2 regions of the Streptosporangium brasiliense genome follow, and region 2 is predicted to be linked to the other one. Evidence: predicted binding sites of a transcription regulator. Region 2 holds the regulator's gene; the other holds the start of a gene.
The links. The regulator HrcA, encoded in region 2, represses chaperone genes, less so after heat shock. The targets are predictions, from matches to a motif close to TTGGCACTCTCNNNNNGAGAGTGCCAA.
Positions count from the first base shown of each region.

Region 1: groL (chaperonin GroEL) is a predicted target of HrcA. The motif match lies at 2,387-2,413, and genes of this name have one in related genera.

Region 1 covers NZ_JAUSRB010000002.1:2,323,882-2,331,667, forward strand. The annotation lists SAM riboswitch class I at 1-78, shown strand, start outside; gene thrC (threonine synthase) at 93-1,355, shown strand; gene J2S55_RS19500 (MoaD/ThiS family protein) at 1,379-1,654, shown strand; gene J2S55_RS19505 (cold-shock protein) at 1,983-2,183, shown strand; gene groL (chaperonin GroEL) at 2,524-4,149, shown strand; gene J2S55_RS19515 (GNAT family N-acetyltransferase) at 4,472-4,891, opposite strand; gene J2S55_RS19520 (HelD family protein) at 4,902-6,920, opposite strand; gene J2S55_RS19525 (DNA repair helicase XPB) at 7,586-7,786, opposite strand, start outside.
Region 2 covers NZ_JAUSRB010000001.1:692,046-699,831, forward strand. The annotation lists gene J2S55_RS03055 (DUF4870 domain-containing protein) at 1-212, opposite strand, end outside; gene J2S55_RS03060 (DUF3097 domain-containing protein) at 237-1,052, opposite strand; gene J2S55_RS03065 (hypothetical protein) at 1,108-1,842, opposite strand; gene hrcA (heat-inducible transcriptional repressor HrcA) at 2,022-3,035, shown strand; gene dnaJ (molecular chaperone DnaJ) at 3,048-4,190, shown strand; gene J2S55_RS03080 (16S rRNA (uracil(1498)-N(3))-methyltransferase) at 4,278-5,009, shown strand; gene J2S55_RS03085 (hypothetical protein) at 5,046-5,708, opposite strand; gene J2S55_RS03090 (SigE family RNA polymerase sigma factor) at 5,705-6,184, opposite strand; gene J2S55_RS03095 (histidine triad nucleotide-binding protein) at 6,470-6,820, shown strand; gene J2S55_RS03100 (PhoH family protein) at 6,912-7,786, shown strand, end outside.

The DNA.
Region 1 (7,786 bases), on a different contig from region 2:
CTCGTGATCTGACGAGGTCGGCCGGGACAGGTGCCAATTCCGGTCTGCGGCCAGGGTGGTCGCAGACGAAGATGAGGGAAAGGCCTCGCTTCATGGCGCTCGCAAGCACTGAAACCACCACCTCGCTCGACTTCGGCCCCGCCGCGGCCCTGTCCTGCCGCGAATGCGGCGCCCGCTACGACCTCGGTCCCAGCTTCGCCTGTATCGAGTGTTTCGGGCCCCTTGAGATCGCCTACGACTTCGGGCGCGTGACCCGGGAGCAGATCGCCGAGGGGCCGACGAACATCTGGCGCTACCGCTCGCTGCTGCCCGTCCCCGCGGACGTGGCCGCCAAGCCCAACATGGCGCCCGGCTGGACCAAGCTCGTCAAGGCCGACAACCTCGCCCGTGAGCTGGGCATCCGTTCGTTGCACGTGAAGGACGACTCCGGCAACCCCACCCACTCCTTCAAGGACCGCGTGGTGGCCATCGCGGTCGAGGCGGCCCGCAACTTCGGCTTCCACACCCTGTCCTGCTCCTCCACCGGCAACCTGGCCGGCGCGGTGACCGCGGCCGCCGCCCGGGCCGGGCTGGACGCCTGCGTGTTCATCCCCGCGGACCTGGAGCAGGCCAAGATCGTCATGGCGTCGGTCTACGGCGGCAGGCTCGTCGGCATCGAGGGCACCTACGACGACGTCAACCGCTTCTGCTCGGAGCTCATCGGTGACGAGCTGGGCGACAAGTGGGGCTTCGTCAACGTCAACCTCCGGCCTTACTACGCCGAGGGCTCCAAGACGCTGGCCTACGAGATCGCCGAGCAGCTCGGCTGGCGGATCCCCGACCAGATCGTCATCCCGGTCGCGTCCGGCTCCCAGCTCACGAAGATCGACAAGGCGTTCAAGGAGCTGATCGCGCTCGGTCTCGTCGAGGACCGGCCATACAAGATCTTCGCCGCCCAGGCCGAGGGCTGCTCCCCGGTCTCCGCCGCCTACAAGGCGGGCCACGACGTGATCCGCCCGGTCAAGCCGGACACCATCGCCAAGTCGCTGGCGATCGGGAACCCCGCCGACGGCCCCTACGTGCTGGACATCGCCCGGCGCACCGGCGGCGCGGTGGAGGACGTCACCGACGCCGAGATCGTCGACGCGATCCGGCTGCTGGCCAGGACCGAGGGGATCTTCGCCGAGACCGCGGGCGGCGTCACCGTCGGCGTGCTGCGCAAGCTGGTCGCCTCCGGGCGGCTCGACCCCGAGGGCGAGACCGTGGTCCTCAACACCGGCGACGGCCTCAAGACCCTCGACGCGGTGGCGGACCAGGCGCGTCCCACCGCGGTCATCCGGCCGTCTCTTGACGCATTCCGTACGGCTATCGCCTAGAAACTTGTGAAAGGGACTGAATAATGAGCGTTTCTGTGCGGATTCCGACGATTCTCCGGACCTACACCGGCGGCTCGGCCGAGGTGACCGCGGAGGGGGAGACCCTCCGGGAGGTTCTGCAGAAGCTCGATGCGGACCACCCCGGAATCGGCGCCCGCATTCTCGATGAAACGGGCAAGATTCGGCGTTTTGTCAACGTCTATGTCGGGGATGAGGACGTCCGTTTCGCCGACAACCTCGACACGGCCACGCCGTCCGGCGTCCAGATCTCCATCATTCCGGCGGTCGCGGGGGGCTGACCCCCGGCGCCTCCGCGCGCCCACCCCGCCTCTCCCTGACACCCGCACGCGGCCCGGCCGCGTGCGGGTGTCGTGTTTCGCGGGGAAGATCGCCTCTGCTGACCTGGGGATATGATGCAATTTTTAACCAATTAATCGTACCGGCAAAACTCTGCTCCGCCCCTGAATGCGTATGTAAAGGGGTAGTTTGCTGATTGACTCTGTTGCCCTATGGTGTCCCACAGGTATGGTCGAGAACGATCGACGTAGGCGATGTCTACGCCTCGGAGATTGAGGACTTCGCGAGAGGAATGGGCGGCGTCCTCAAGTCCAGTAAGAGGAGTCAGAAGTGGCGCAAGGCACCGTCAAATGGTTCAACGCGGACAAGGGCTACGGCTTCATCGCGGTAGACGGTGGTAAGGATGTGTTCGTCCATTACTCCGCGATCATGATGGATGGCTATCGTGCGCTCGAGCAGGGCCAGCGGGTCGAGTTCGAGATCACTCAAGGCCAGAAGGGCCCCCAGGCGGAATCCGTCCGGGCGGTCTGACGCACCCCTTTCCGTCCATTCGTCGGGAAATGTCGGCGGATCCCGCGGCAGCGCAGTCCGCGTGGATCTTCCGGCGGTCGGCCCGGCTCGCCGCGCAACCGGCGGGCCGGGCCTTCGCCGTGAAGGCGGGACCTCGTTCTAAGCTGGGTGCAGGTCAGGGCCCCACAGCTTGCACTCGGCAGGGTAGAGTGCTAAACAGTTCGTTGGCACTCCCTGTTGGAGAGTGCCAACCCTGGATCGAGACGATGGGACCCGCCGAACGGAGTCGCGGGTCCACATGCCGTCGCGGGCGTCGGCTCGATCTGGTGCAAGCCACCCTGCGTTTGGGAGGTCTAGCCGTATGGCAGCCAAGATGATCGCGTTTGACGAGGACGCCCGGCGCGGTCTCGAGCGCGGTATGAACCAGCTCGCGGACGCCGTCAAGGTGACCCTCGGCCCCAAGGGCCGTAACGTCGTCCTGGAGAAGAAGTGGGGCGCCCCCACCATCACCAACGACGGTGTCTCCATCGCCAAGGAGATCGAGCTCGAGGACCCGTGGGAGAAGATCGGGGCCGAGCTCGTCAAGGAAGTCGCCAAGAAGACCGACGACGTCGCGGGTGACGGCACCACCACCGCCACCGTGCTCGCCCAGGCCCTGGTACGCGAGGGTCTGCGCAACGTCGCCGCCGGCGCCAACCCGATGTCGCTGAAGAAGGGCATCGAGGCCGCCGTCGAGCGCGTCAGCGAGGAGCTCTCCAAGCTGGCCAAGGACGTGGAGACGAAGGCGCAGATCGCCTCCACCGCCTCCATCTCCGCGGGCGACCCGCAGATCGGCGAGATGATCGCCGAGGCGATGGACAAGGTCGGCAAGGAAGGCGTCATCACCGTCGAGGAGAGCAACACCTTCGGCCTGGAGCTTGAGCTCACCGAGGGCATGCGCTTCGACAAGGGCTACATCTCGCCTTACTTCGTGACCGACCCGGAGCGTATGGAGGCCGTCCTCGACGACCCCTACATCCTCGTCGTCAACTCCAAGGTCTCCGCCAACAAGGACCTGCTCCCGGTCCTCGACAAGGTCGTGCAGGCCGGCAAGCCGCTGCTGATCATCGCCGAGGACATCGAGGGCGAGGCCCTGGCCACCCTGGTCGTCAACAAGATCCGTGGCCTGTTCCGCTCGGTCGCGGTCAAGGCTCCCGGCTTCGGTGACCGCCGCAAGGCCATGCTGGGCGACATCGGCATCCTGACCGGCGCGCAGGTCATCAGCGAGGACCTGGGCCTGAAGCTGGAGTCGACCACGCTCGACCAGCTCGGCCGCGCCCGCCAGGTCATCGTCACCAAGGACGAGACCACCATCGTCGACGGTGCCGGCGACGCCGAGCAGATCGCCGGCCGGGTCAACCAGATCCGCGCCGAGATCGACAACACCGACTCCGACTACGACCGCGAGAAGCTCCAGGAGCGCCTCGCCAAGCTGGCCGGCGGCGTGGCCGTCATCAAGGCCGGCGCGGCGACCGAGGTCGAGCTCAAGGAGCGCAAGCACCGCATCGAGGACGCGGTGCGCAACGCCAAGGCGGCCGTCGAGGAGGGCATCGTCCCCGGCGGTGGCGTGGCGCTGCTGCAGGCCGGCGCCAAGGCCTTCGACAAGCTGGAGCTGCTGGGCGACGAGGCCACCGGTGCCGCGATCGTCCGCAAGGCTCTGGAGGAGCCGCTGAAGCAGATCGCCGTCAACGCCGGCCTCGAGGGCGGCGTCGTGGTGGAGAAGGTGCGCAACCTCACCCCGGGTGAGGGCCTGAACGCCGCCTCCGGCGAGTACGTCAACATGTTCGAGTCGGGCATCATCGACCCGGCCAAGGTGACGCGTTCGGCCCTGCAGAACGCGGCGTCCATCGCGGCGCTGTTCCTGACCACCGAGGCCGTCATCGCCGAGAAGCCCGAGAAGGCCGGTGCCGCTCCCGCCATGCCCGGCGGCGGCGACATGGACTTCTAAGTCCGGAGCTTTCCCAGAAAGAGGCGTCCCCGGTGTCCGGGGTCGCCTCTTTCCGCGTTCACCGGCGCCGCCGGTCGAACACCCGCCACCGCGGCGGTGCGCCGTTGTCCGTCCGGGCGCCACCCTTCATCAAAGGGACGGGTCACCCATCAAAGGGGCGGGTCTCCCGTCAAAGGGGCTCGTGTCCGCCGGATGAAGCCGTTCAGCCGGGCCCAAAGGGCCGAACAACGTTCTTTTCTACGCGGCCGGCAGCCGGTCAAGACGCCGTCCCGGCGGGGAAACGCGGTCCGCGCGGGAATCGCGGGCAATCGGGCCGGGTGTCCTAACTCAGGGCCTTGACCCAGCGCGACCACTGCGGCTGGGGAGCATAACCGGCGGCGCCCCAGGCGTGATGGGCCAGGACATTGTCGTGCAGGACCATGGCGTCGGCGCGGAAAGCGGCGAATTGCGCGAAACGCTGCTCCGCGGCCCGGATCAGGGCGGTCCCGATCCCCTGGCGGCGGCGGCCGGGGGCCACCGCCAGCCGGTAGAGGTGGGCGCGCCAGCCGTCCCAGCCCGCGATCAGGGTGCCGGCCATCTCCCCGTCGACCTCCGCGATGAGAACGGCCTCGGGGTCGCGCTCGATGAGCGCGACCACCTTGGCCGGGTCGTCGTGCCGGTCGGTCCCCTCGGCGGCTCCGAGCCAGAAGGACAGCAGCGCGTCGACGTCGTCGAGCTCCCCATATCGGACATTGATTCCCATGGGCCGGAAACTAGCAGAGCTGCGCGGGGAGCTCCCTGGTGTGCAGGACGGTCAGGGAGGTGACCGCCCGGGTCAGGACCACGTAGAGGCGGGCCAGACCGCGCGGCTCGGCGTCCACGATGTCGGCCGGTTCGACCACGATGACGTGGTCGTACTCCAGACCCTTGGCCAGGGTCGCCGGGATGACCAGCAGGCGGTGCTCCTCCACCGAGTCGGGGCTCAGCACGCGGTGGTCCAGCTGGGACAGCGACTCCGACACGGCCGCGACCGAGGCGTCCGGGACGATGACGCCGATCGACCCCTCCCGGGCGAGCGCCTCCCGTACCGCCTGCCCGAGCGCGGCGGCCGGGTCGGGGGCGGGCCGTACCGACAGGGAGCCCAGGCCGGGACGGAGAGACCGGGGGGCGGCCAGGCCCGGGGCGACGGCGGGCAGCAGCCTGGCGGCGTAGTCGAGCACCTCGCGGGGGACACGGAAGCCGAGCGTCAGCTCGGTGACCGCGCCGTCCTCGAAGCCCAGGTGGGTGAGGACCTCGCTCCAGGAACGGGCCGACCAGGGGGTTGTGCCCTGGGCGAGGTCGCCCAGGACGGTGGCCGAGCCGGTACGGCAGCGCCGGCCGAGGGCGCGCAACTGCATCGCCGACAGGTCCTGGGCCTCGTCCACGACCAGGTGCCCCAGCGGCGCGGTCCGTTCGATCAGGTCGCCGAGCTCGTCCATCAGCGCGCCGTCGGCGGCCGACCACTTCGCCGAGCGGTGGGACTTGGCCGGTCTGGCCCACAGGAGCAGGGCCTGCTCGGCGGCGGTGAGGTCGTCCTTGGCGGCGGCGGCGAGGAACTCGGGGTCGCTGAAGAGCCGGTGGAGCACCTGCTGGGGGGTCAGCTTGGGCCACACCTGGTCCACGAGCTGCTTGACCGGCTTGGAGCGCGCCACCGCGTCCTGCACCCGGTCGTCGGGGGACTCGCCGCGCTGCTCCATCCGGACGAGCACCAGGTGGGCCAGCCGCTGGGCGAGGGCCGCCCGGCCGGGGCCGTAACGGGTGGTCCCGCGGAGCGCGGCGACGACCTCGCGGACCTCGTGGTCGGCCACCCGGTAGCGGTTGACGCCCTTGGTGAACAGCACGCCCTCGGTGGGCTTGACGATGTGCATCCACAGGGCGCGCCTGAGCACCGGCGCGATCCTGGCGTCTCCCTTCACCGCGCTGACCGCGGGGTCCTCCGGGGCGGAGTGGTCGCCCAGGATCCCGGCGACCGTGGTCTGGTCGACCTTGACCTCGCCCAGCGCGGGGAGCACCGAGGAGATGTAGGACAGGAAGGCCCGGTTCGGGCCGACGATCATCACGCCGGAGCGGGCGAGCTTCTCCCGGTGGGTGAAGAGCAGGTAGGCCGCCCGGTGCAGGCCGACGGCGGTCTTCCCGGTGCCGGGCGCGCCCTGCACGCAGACGGTCTGGCCGAGCTCGGACCGGACGATCTCGTCCTGGTCGGGTTGGATGGTCGCGACGATGTCGCGCATCGGGCCGGAGCGGGGCCGCTCGATCTCCTCGGTGAGGATCCTGCTGTGCTGCGGGGCGCCGCCCTGGTCGAGCGGCTCGTCCTCGTAGGCGGTCAGGTCCCCGCCGTGGTAGCCGAAGCGCCGGCGGAGCGCCACGCCCATCGGATCGGCCGGGCTGGCCTGGTAGAAGGCCCGGGAGACCGGAGCCCGCCAGTCGATCACCAGGGGGCGGCTGCGGTCGTCGTGGACGTGCCTGCGCCCGACGTAGACGGTGCCGGGGAGGTCGTCGTCCGCGTCCCGGTCGAGGCGGCCGAAGAACAGGGGGGTGCCGGAGTGGTCGGCGAGCGCCGCCACCCGCTGGTCCAGCAGGGCCTGCAGGATCTGCTGCGAGACCCAGTCTCCGGCGGCGTCGGAGGACAGGGACTGGGCGTGTTCGCGCATGGCGCGCAGGGCGGCCCTGGATGCGGCCAGGTGCGCGCGTTCGGCGGCGAGGGTGTCGGCCGGGTCGCCGGTTATGTCGGGGGCCAATTGATGTGCGGGCACGCGGAAGCGCCTCCCATTCGATAAACGGAGGTGGTAGGTCATCAGGCAGCGAATCGGCTAGCTTACCGGCCCGTCTTCACTCGCTCAAAAGGATTAACCGCCTGTCGGGGTGGTTTCCCGGAGAATCGCGCGGACCATCCCGATATACCGAGCGTGTCCAATCTTCTACGTCCCGTGCCCGGAGCCGCCCGGCTCTCCCTCTGCCCGGCCGGGCGATCTCTCCGTCCGGCGGGACGCGGGGCCGGCCGGACCTCGGAGGCCGCCCGCCCGGCCGCGTCCGGGCAGGCCGGAGGGGCGCGGACGCCAGGGGTTCCGCTCCGCCGGCGGGGCCCGCCGTCCGTCGCGCGGCGGGCGCCCGGCCGTCTCCGGGATCTCCCGGCGAGGCGGTCCTCCCGGTCTCCGCGGCCCGCGGGTGACCGCCCCGGGGCCGGTGAAAGGGGTTTCGGCGGCCCAATCGGCCGGCATTTCGGTAACCGCGCTGACACCCTCCGTGATTCTGCCTCAAAATAGCGAAAAACCCGGGCAAATCCGGTGACTCACGCAGATCATGGGGGTATGTCGCCAGTGGCCGTCGCGGCCTAGCGAGGGGGTGGTTTCTTTGTCGAAAGCCTGCGGTATTTCGTGGACCTGATTGACACAGATGACGGCGTGTTCGCCTTGTGACGCTAATCGCCGGCGAGCACGTCGTCCGCGTCGATGATCTGATAGGCGTAGCCCTGTTCGGCCAGGAACCGCTGCCGGTGCGCGGCGAACTCCTGGTCGACCGTGTCCCGGCTGACCACCGAGTAGAAGCGGGCCCCGCCCCCGCCGGACTTGGGCCGCAGCACGCGGCCGAGCCGCTGCGCCTCCTCCTGACGTGATCCGAA
Region 2 (7,786 bases):
TACCCGCCGGAAGGCTGGCCGTACGCGCCGGGAGGCGGATACGCCCCCTGGTGGCCGTCCTGGTAGCCGGGCTGGTGCCCCTGGTCGCCGGATCCGTACGGCGGAGCCGCGGGGGGCGGGTAGCCCTGGCCGGGCTGGGGCGGCCATCCGGCCTGCCTGGTGGGTTCCTCGCCCGCGGGTCCGTACCGCGGGCTCTCGGGACTGTCGCTCATTGCCCCTCCTGATGGGGTGCGGGGTTAGTCATCCTGGCCGGGAACCGTCACGAAGTCGATCAGCTCCTCGACGGGACCGAGCAGCTCCGGCTCCAGATCGGCGTAGGTGGTGACCGATCCCAGAATGCGGCGCCATGCCTCGGCGGGCTCCAGATCCCAGCCGAGGGCGGCGATGACCCCTTCTTTCCAGGGTATGCCGCGCGGCACCGGCGGCCAGGAGTCGATCTTCAGCACCGAGGGCTTGACCGCCTGCCAGACGTCGACGAACGGGTGCCCGACGACCAGTACGTGCGGTGAGGAGGCCTGGGCGGCGATCCGGCTCTCCTTCGAGCCGTGGACCAGGTGGTCGACGAGCACGCCCAGACGGCGGCCGGGGCCGGGCCCGAACTCCTCGACGATCGAGGGCAGATGGTCGACCCCTTCGAGATACTCCACGACCACGCCCTCCACCCGGAGGTCGTGGCCCCAGACCTTCTCCACGAGCGCGGCGTCGTGCACGCCCTCCACGTAGATCCGGCTCTCCTTGGCCACCTGGGCCCGCAGGCCCTCCACCGCGATCGAACCCGAGGCGCTCCGCCTCGGAGCCCGCGGCGCGGCGGTGGGCCGGACCAGCGTCACCACCTTGCCCTCCAGGAGGAACGCTGCGGGCTCCAACGGGAACAGCCGCCGCCGCCCGAACCGGTCCTCCAGCGTGACGGCCTCCTTGTCGCAGGCCACCACGGCGCCGCAGAAGCCGCCGTCGGCGTCCTCCACGACCAGGTCGAGCTCCGCGGGGACCTGGGGGATCTTCCCCTTGAGGGGGCGCCGCCAGTTCTCCGACAGCACGTCGCGCTCGTACATCACCGGCCGCTCGCTCTCTCGTCAGGGATCAAGTGGACGGTAGCAAAAGCCGTGATCACCTGCCGTAGGCTCCCGGCTGTCCCCACTGCCCCGCCGCGGCGGCGGCCTGGCGCCTGCGGGCGCCGCTCCGCCTGACCAGCACGACGATCGTCACGATGACGGCCAGCAGGAAGCCCAGCCCCGGCACCGCGAACAGCGCGATCGCGCCGCCCACCACCGAATCGGCGACGATCTCCTTGCCGACGCCGAACTTGGCGGGAGCCCCCTCGGAGGTGGTGCACGTGAGCTGGTAGTCGCCGGCCTTGTCCACCCCGATCCGCAGGGCCAGCTCCCAGACGACGCCGTCGGAGGTGACGGTCTGCTGCACGCCCGGCTGCTGGAGCCGGACCTTCTCCGGATCACCCTGGATCTGGCACTCGAAGTTGGTGCCCGTCTCGGCGGAGACGTAGATCGCGGGCTTGTCCGCCGGGTCGAGCTTGACCGTCACGGCCTTGCCCGGCTCGAACGAGCTGGTGGGCGCGGCGTCGGTGATCGCGCTGAAGATGCCGCCGGCGAAACCGGCGATGCCGACGATCACGCTGAGGACGAAGACCAGCCAGGCGCCGACGATCCAGCCGATGCTGGGCTTGACCTTCGTCTTCGGCGGCGGCCCCTGGGGTGCGCCGTAACCGGGGGAGGCGTAGCCGTAGGAAGGGGCGCCCTGGTGCTGGCCGTAGGGCTGCTGGGGGGCGCCGTAGCCGGGGGCGCCGGAGGGGGCGCCGCCCGAGGGGGATCCGAAATCGTGGGACATGTCGTAAATTGTGGGTCTTGCCGCTTGTATCCCGATAGCAGTTGACTTGACAGTTGCTTGGGCCCGTCATCCTGACGCCGTGTTATCGCACCCCGTGGGCTGGAGCCGTACACTTGGCACTCGGGAACACAGAGTGCCAGACCTGGTGTTTCACATTCGGGTGCAGGGAGGTGAGCACGTTGGTCGACGACCGCAAGCTGGCGGTTCTCCGCGCCATCGTCGAGGATTACGTGTCCACCAACGAGCCGGTGGGCTCCAAGACCCTCGTCGAGCGGCACAACCTGGGTGTGTCGTCGGCGACCATCCGCAACGACATGGCGGTGCTGGAGGAGCAGGGCTACATCGCCCAGCCCCACACCAGCGCCGGCCGGGTGCCCACGGACAAGGGCTACCGGCTGTTCGTCGACAGGCTCTCGCAGGTGAAGCCGTTGTCGAGCGCGGAGAAGAGGGCCATCGAGAGCTTTCTCGCCGGCGCCGTTGACATCGACGACGTCGTGATGCGCACGGTGCGGCTGCTGGCGCAGCTGACCCGGCAGGTCGCCGTCGTGCAATATCCCACGCTGACCAGCTCCACGGTCCGGCACGTCGAGCTGGTCCCGTTGAGCGAGCGCAGGCTGATGTTCGTGCTCATCACCAACACGGGACGGGTCGAGCAGCGCGTGGTCGAGCTGCCCGACGTGGTGGACGAGACCCGTGTCGCCCATCTCCGCGCGACTCTCAACGCCTGCCTCGACGGGTGCGGGCTGGCCAGGGTCCCCGACACGGTCGCCGACCTGCCCGAGCGACTGCCGGCCGAGGATCGGCCGTTCGCGGCCACGGTCCTGTCGGTGCTGCTGGAGTCCCTCGTGGACCGGCATGATGAAAAGATCGTTTTTGCCGGGGCGGCCAACCTCGCGGGAGCCGACTTCACCGTCGGGCTCCGCGACGTGCTGGAGGCCCTGGAAGAGCAGGTCGTGCTCATACGCCTGCTCGGTGAGACCTCCGACCTGTCGGCGCTGACAGTACGGATCGGCTCGGAGAACCCCTACACCGGACTCCAGGGCACATCGATCGTCGTCGCCGGATACGGTTCGGGGGACAAGCAACTGGCCCGGCTCGGTGTGCTGGGTCCGACGCGAATGGACTACCCGGTCACGATGGGCGCGGTGCGCGCGGTGGCACGCTACGTCAGCCAGATCCTGGCTGCATCTTAAGAGGTCAACTAAGTGGCTAAGAGCGACTACTACGGCACCCTCGGGGTGCGCCGTGACGCCAGTGCGGAAGAGATCAAGAAGGCGTATCGTCGCCTGGCGCGGGAGCTGCATCCCGATGTGAACCCCGATCCTGAGACCCAGGAGCGGTTCAAGGACATCACCCAGGCCTACGAGGTCCTGTCCGACCCCAACAAGCGCCAGATGTACGACATGGGCGCCGATCCGTTCTCCTCCGGCGCCGGTGCGGGCCCGGGCGGCTTCGGGGCGGGCTTCCCCTTCAGCGACATCATGGACGCCTTCTTCGGCGCGGCCGGCGGCGGCGGCACCCGCGGACCCAGGTCGCGTGCCCGCCGGGGCCGCAACGCCACCATCCGGGTGGAGCTCGACCTGCGTGAGTCGGCCTTCGGCACCACCCGCGAGCTGGTCGTCGACACCGCCGTGCTCTGCGAGGTCTGCACGGGCTCCGGCGCCGCGTCCGGCACCCACCCCGACACCTGCGACATGTGCCACGGCCGGGGCGAGGTCTCCCAGGTCACCCGGTCCTTCCTCGGCCAGGTCATGACCTCCCGCCCCTGTCCCCAGTGCGGCGGGTTCGGTTCGATCATCCGCAACCCCTGCCAGGAGTGCTCCGGCGACGGCCGGGTCCGCACCCGGCGGACCATCAAGGTCCGCATCCCGGCCGGCGTCGAGGACGGCACCCACATCCAGCTCGCCGGCGAGGGCGAGATCGGCCCGGGCGGCGGCCCGCCCGGCGACCTGTTCCTGGAGATCGTCGAGCGCTCGCACGAGATCTTCGAGCGCCGCGGCGACGACCTGCACTGCACCGTGCAGATCCCGATGACCGCGGCCGCGCTGGGCACCGTCCTGACCATGGAGACGCTCGACGGCGCCGAGGAGCTCGACATCCGGCCGGGCACCCAGTCCGGCCAGACCATCCCGCTCTACGGCCGCGGCGTCCAGCGCCTCAACGAGAACGGCCGTGGCGACCTGCTGATCCACGTCAACGTGGAGACCCCGGCCCGCCTCGACCCGGCCCAGGAGGAGCTCATGCGCGAGCTCGCCAAGCTCCGCGGCGAGGAGCGCCCGCCCGGCAAGTTCGCCCCCGGCCAGCAGGGGTTCTTCTCCAGGCTGCGGGACGCCTTCAATGGCCGCTGACGGCGGCCTCCCCGGGCCGGGCCGGCCCGTCCGCGCCGGCCGGGCCGCAGGCGTCCACCGGCCCGGCCCGCACCTCCCCGCCGGCCGATGACGGCCCCGGTCTTCCTGGCCGAACCGGCCGACCTGGCCCGGGCGGAGTTCACCTTCGGCGGCCCCGAGGGGCGCCACGCGGCGGCCGTACGCCGGCTGCGGGCCGGGGAGCGGCTCGACCTGACCGACGGCGCGGGCACCGTCGCCGAGTGCGTGGTCCGGGAGGCGGGCAAGGACTCCCTCCGTGTCGAGGTGCTGCGCCGCTACGACGTGCCGGCCCCGCGCCCCCGCCTGGTCGTGGTGCAGGGACTGCCCAAGGGCGACCGGGGCGAGCTGGCCGTGGAGATGATGACCGAGGCCGGGGTCGACGTGATCGTGCCCTGGTCCGCGGCCCGGTGCGTCACCCAGTGGAAGGGCGAGCGGGCCGTCAAGTCGCTGAACCGCTGGCGCTCCACGGCGAGGGAGGCGGGCAAGCAGTCCCGCCGCTTCCACCTGCCCGAGGTGACCGAGCCCGCCACCACCGCCAAGGTCGCCGCGCTGCTGTCGGCGGCCGCCCTGGGCGTCGTGCTGCACGAGGAGGCGGCCTCCCCGCTGTCGTCCCTGGAGCTCCCCGGCGCCGGTGACATCGTCGTGGTGGTCGGCCCCGAGGGCGGCGTCGGCCCGGAGGAGATCGACGCCTTCCGCGCGGTGGGGGCCGTGGCGGCGCTGCTCGGGCCGACGGTGCTGCGCACCTCGACGGCCGGGGTCGCCGCCGCGGCGGTGCTCCAGACGCGCACCGGCCGCTGGTGACGGGTCAGCCGTACTGACCTGAGAGGTCGGGTACGGCTAGCCGCCGGAGGAGATGGAGGTCGTCTCCGTCGGCATCGGAGCCGACTGATCGTCCGTCGGCGGGCACTCCTCGACCGAGCACGGGCTGCCCGAGGGGGCGGACGACTCCGAGGGCCTCGGAGTCGGCGCCGGCGTCCGGCACTCCTCGGTGAGCTCCTCGGGCTCGACCACCGTGCCGTCGGGCGGAGTCGTGGGGCAGGTGGGCGACGGGGTGGGCTCCGGGGTCGGCGTGGGCTTGTGCGTCGGCTTCGGGCTCGGCTTCGGGTGCGGCGCCGAGGACCTGGAGTGGGTGGGCGTCGGCAGGGGCGCGGTGGTGCCGGGCTCGGGCTTGGTGACGACCGGGAGCGGATCGTCGCCGTTGGAGGGGGCCCGCGAGGTGGCGGACAGGTCAGGTGGGGTCGAATGGGTGAAGTTGACGTCGTTCACCTGCCGGGTCACCTGCTCGCGGAACTCCGGGACCACCATGACGACGGTGGCCGCGACCAGGACGGCTCCCGCGATCGAGGCTCCGGCGCGCCACCACATCAGCCCGCGGAGCCCGCGTCTTTCCACGCGGGCGCGGATGATCTCCAGGCCGTCCGGGGAGGGAACGACCGAGTCCGCCTCCGCGCTGAGGACACGGCGGAGCAGCTCGCCGTACTCGTCGGGGGACTCGGTCATGACAGTTGCTCCAGTGTGGTCCGTAGGGCGGCCATGCCGCGAGCCGTGTGGCTCTTGACCGCGCCCTTGCTGATGCCCATGGCATGGGCGATCTGCGCTTCTGACAGGTCTCCGTAATAGCGCAGAACCAGTGCCTCCCGCTGGCGCGCGGGCAGGCCGCGGAGTGCCTCGATGACGGCGGACCGCTCGAACTCGCCGATCGCGCCGTTCTCGGCGCTCGGCGCGTCGGGCATGCCCTTGGGAGCGTACTTCTCCACGACCGCCCGGTGCCGAAGCACCGAGCGCGATCGGTTGACGACCGATTGGCGCAGGTAGGCGAGTGCCTTGTCGGTGTCGCGCAGCCGCCGCCAGGCGCCATGGATGGCGACGAAGGCGTCCTGCACGACTTCCTCCGCGGTTGCCATGTCGCGGACGAGCAGCACGGCGAGGCGCACGAGCGACCGATAGTGCGCGCTGTAGAGCGCGGTAACGGCCATGTCGGCGTCCCACCCGACGGGCACCGCCCCGAGCGACCTGTCGGCCAGGAGGGTCTCGGTGGTCACATCAGTGGGACGCTCGGCCTTCCCAGAGGGTTTACGCTCTTCCGGTTCATTAGGGGGCATGACCCAGTCGTGTCCTCGCCAGGCGGCCATATCGTGCGGATCGCAATGGTCTGTAGTTGTTGAAGTTTTGCATACCCACCTTATCCGGGTGGATCTTTCTTTGCTGGAGATGGACCATCACCGATTGACAACGTCACGGACGGATAGGGTGCCTGCATGGTGAGCGAAGCCGACTGCCTGTTCTGCAAGATCGTCGCCGGGGAGATCCCCGCGAAGATCGTCCATGAGACCGACCGCACGCTGGCCTTCCGGGACGTCAACCCGCAGGCCCCCACCCACGTGCTAGTGGTCCCCAAGGACCACTACCCGGACGCGGCCGCGCTGGCCGCGGCCGACGACGGGCTCGCCGACGACGTGCTCAAGGCGGCGCACGCCGTCGCCGAGCAGGAGGGCGTCGCGGCCTCGGGATACCGCCTGGTCTTCAACACCGGCGCCGAGGCCGGCCAGACCGTCCCCCACGTGCACGGACACGTGCTCGGCGGACGCGGCCTGACCTGGCCGCCCGGGTAAAACCGACAAGCGCGATCACGTCGATCACGGATACCATGGCGTAGAAGTCCCACGCCGATATCTGGAGGCGAACAGGCCGAAAGGCCCGTCTATGTCCGAGACAAACGATTCCAGCAGAACATCCCCGCCGCGATCGAAGGGTCCCAGCCGGACCCAGGCGAAGGTGGTGATTCCGGATGATCATTCGATGGTCAGCCTGCTGGGCTCGCGCGACGAGCTGTTGCGGGTCATCGAGGGCGCCTTCCGCGCCGACATCCACGTCCGGGGCAACGAGATAACCATCACCGGCAGCCCGGAGGAGAGCAGCGTCGTGGTGCGCCTGTTCGAAGAGCTGTCCGAGCTCGTCCAGGGAGGCGCCGAGCTGACGACGGACGCGGTGGAGCGCAGCATCGCGATGCTGCGCATGAGCTCCGACCGTCCGGCCGAGGTGCTCTCCCTCGACATCATCTCCTCGCGGGGCCGGACCATCCGCCCGAAGACGGTCAACCAGAAGCGCTACGTCGACGCGATCGACAGGCACACCGTCGTCTTCGGCATCGGCCCCGCCGGCACCGGCAAGACCTATCTCGCGATGGCCAAGGCCGTGCGGGCCCTTCAGGAGAAGAAGGTCAACCGGATCATCCTCACCCGCCCCGCGGTCGAGGCCGGCGAGCGGCTGGGCTTCCTGCCCGGCACGCTCTACGAGAAGATCGATCCCTACCTGCGCCCCCTCTACGACGCGCTGCACGACATGCTCGACCCCGAGTCGATCCCCCGGCTGATGGCCGCGGGCACGATCGAGGTCGCTCCCCTCGCCTACATGCGCGGCCGCACGCTCAACGACGCCTTCATCATCCTGGACGAGGCGCAGAACACCTCGCCCGAGCAGATGAAGATGTTCCTGACGCGGCTGGGCTTCAACTCGAAGATCGTCGTCACCGGTGACGTCACCCAGGTCGACCTGCCGAACGGCACCCTGAGCGGTCT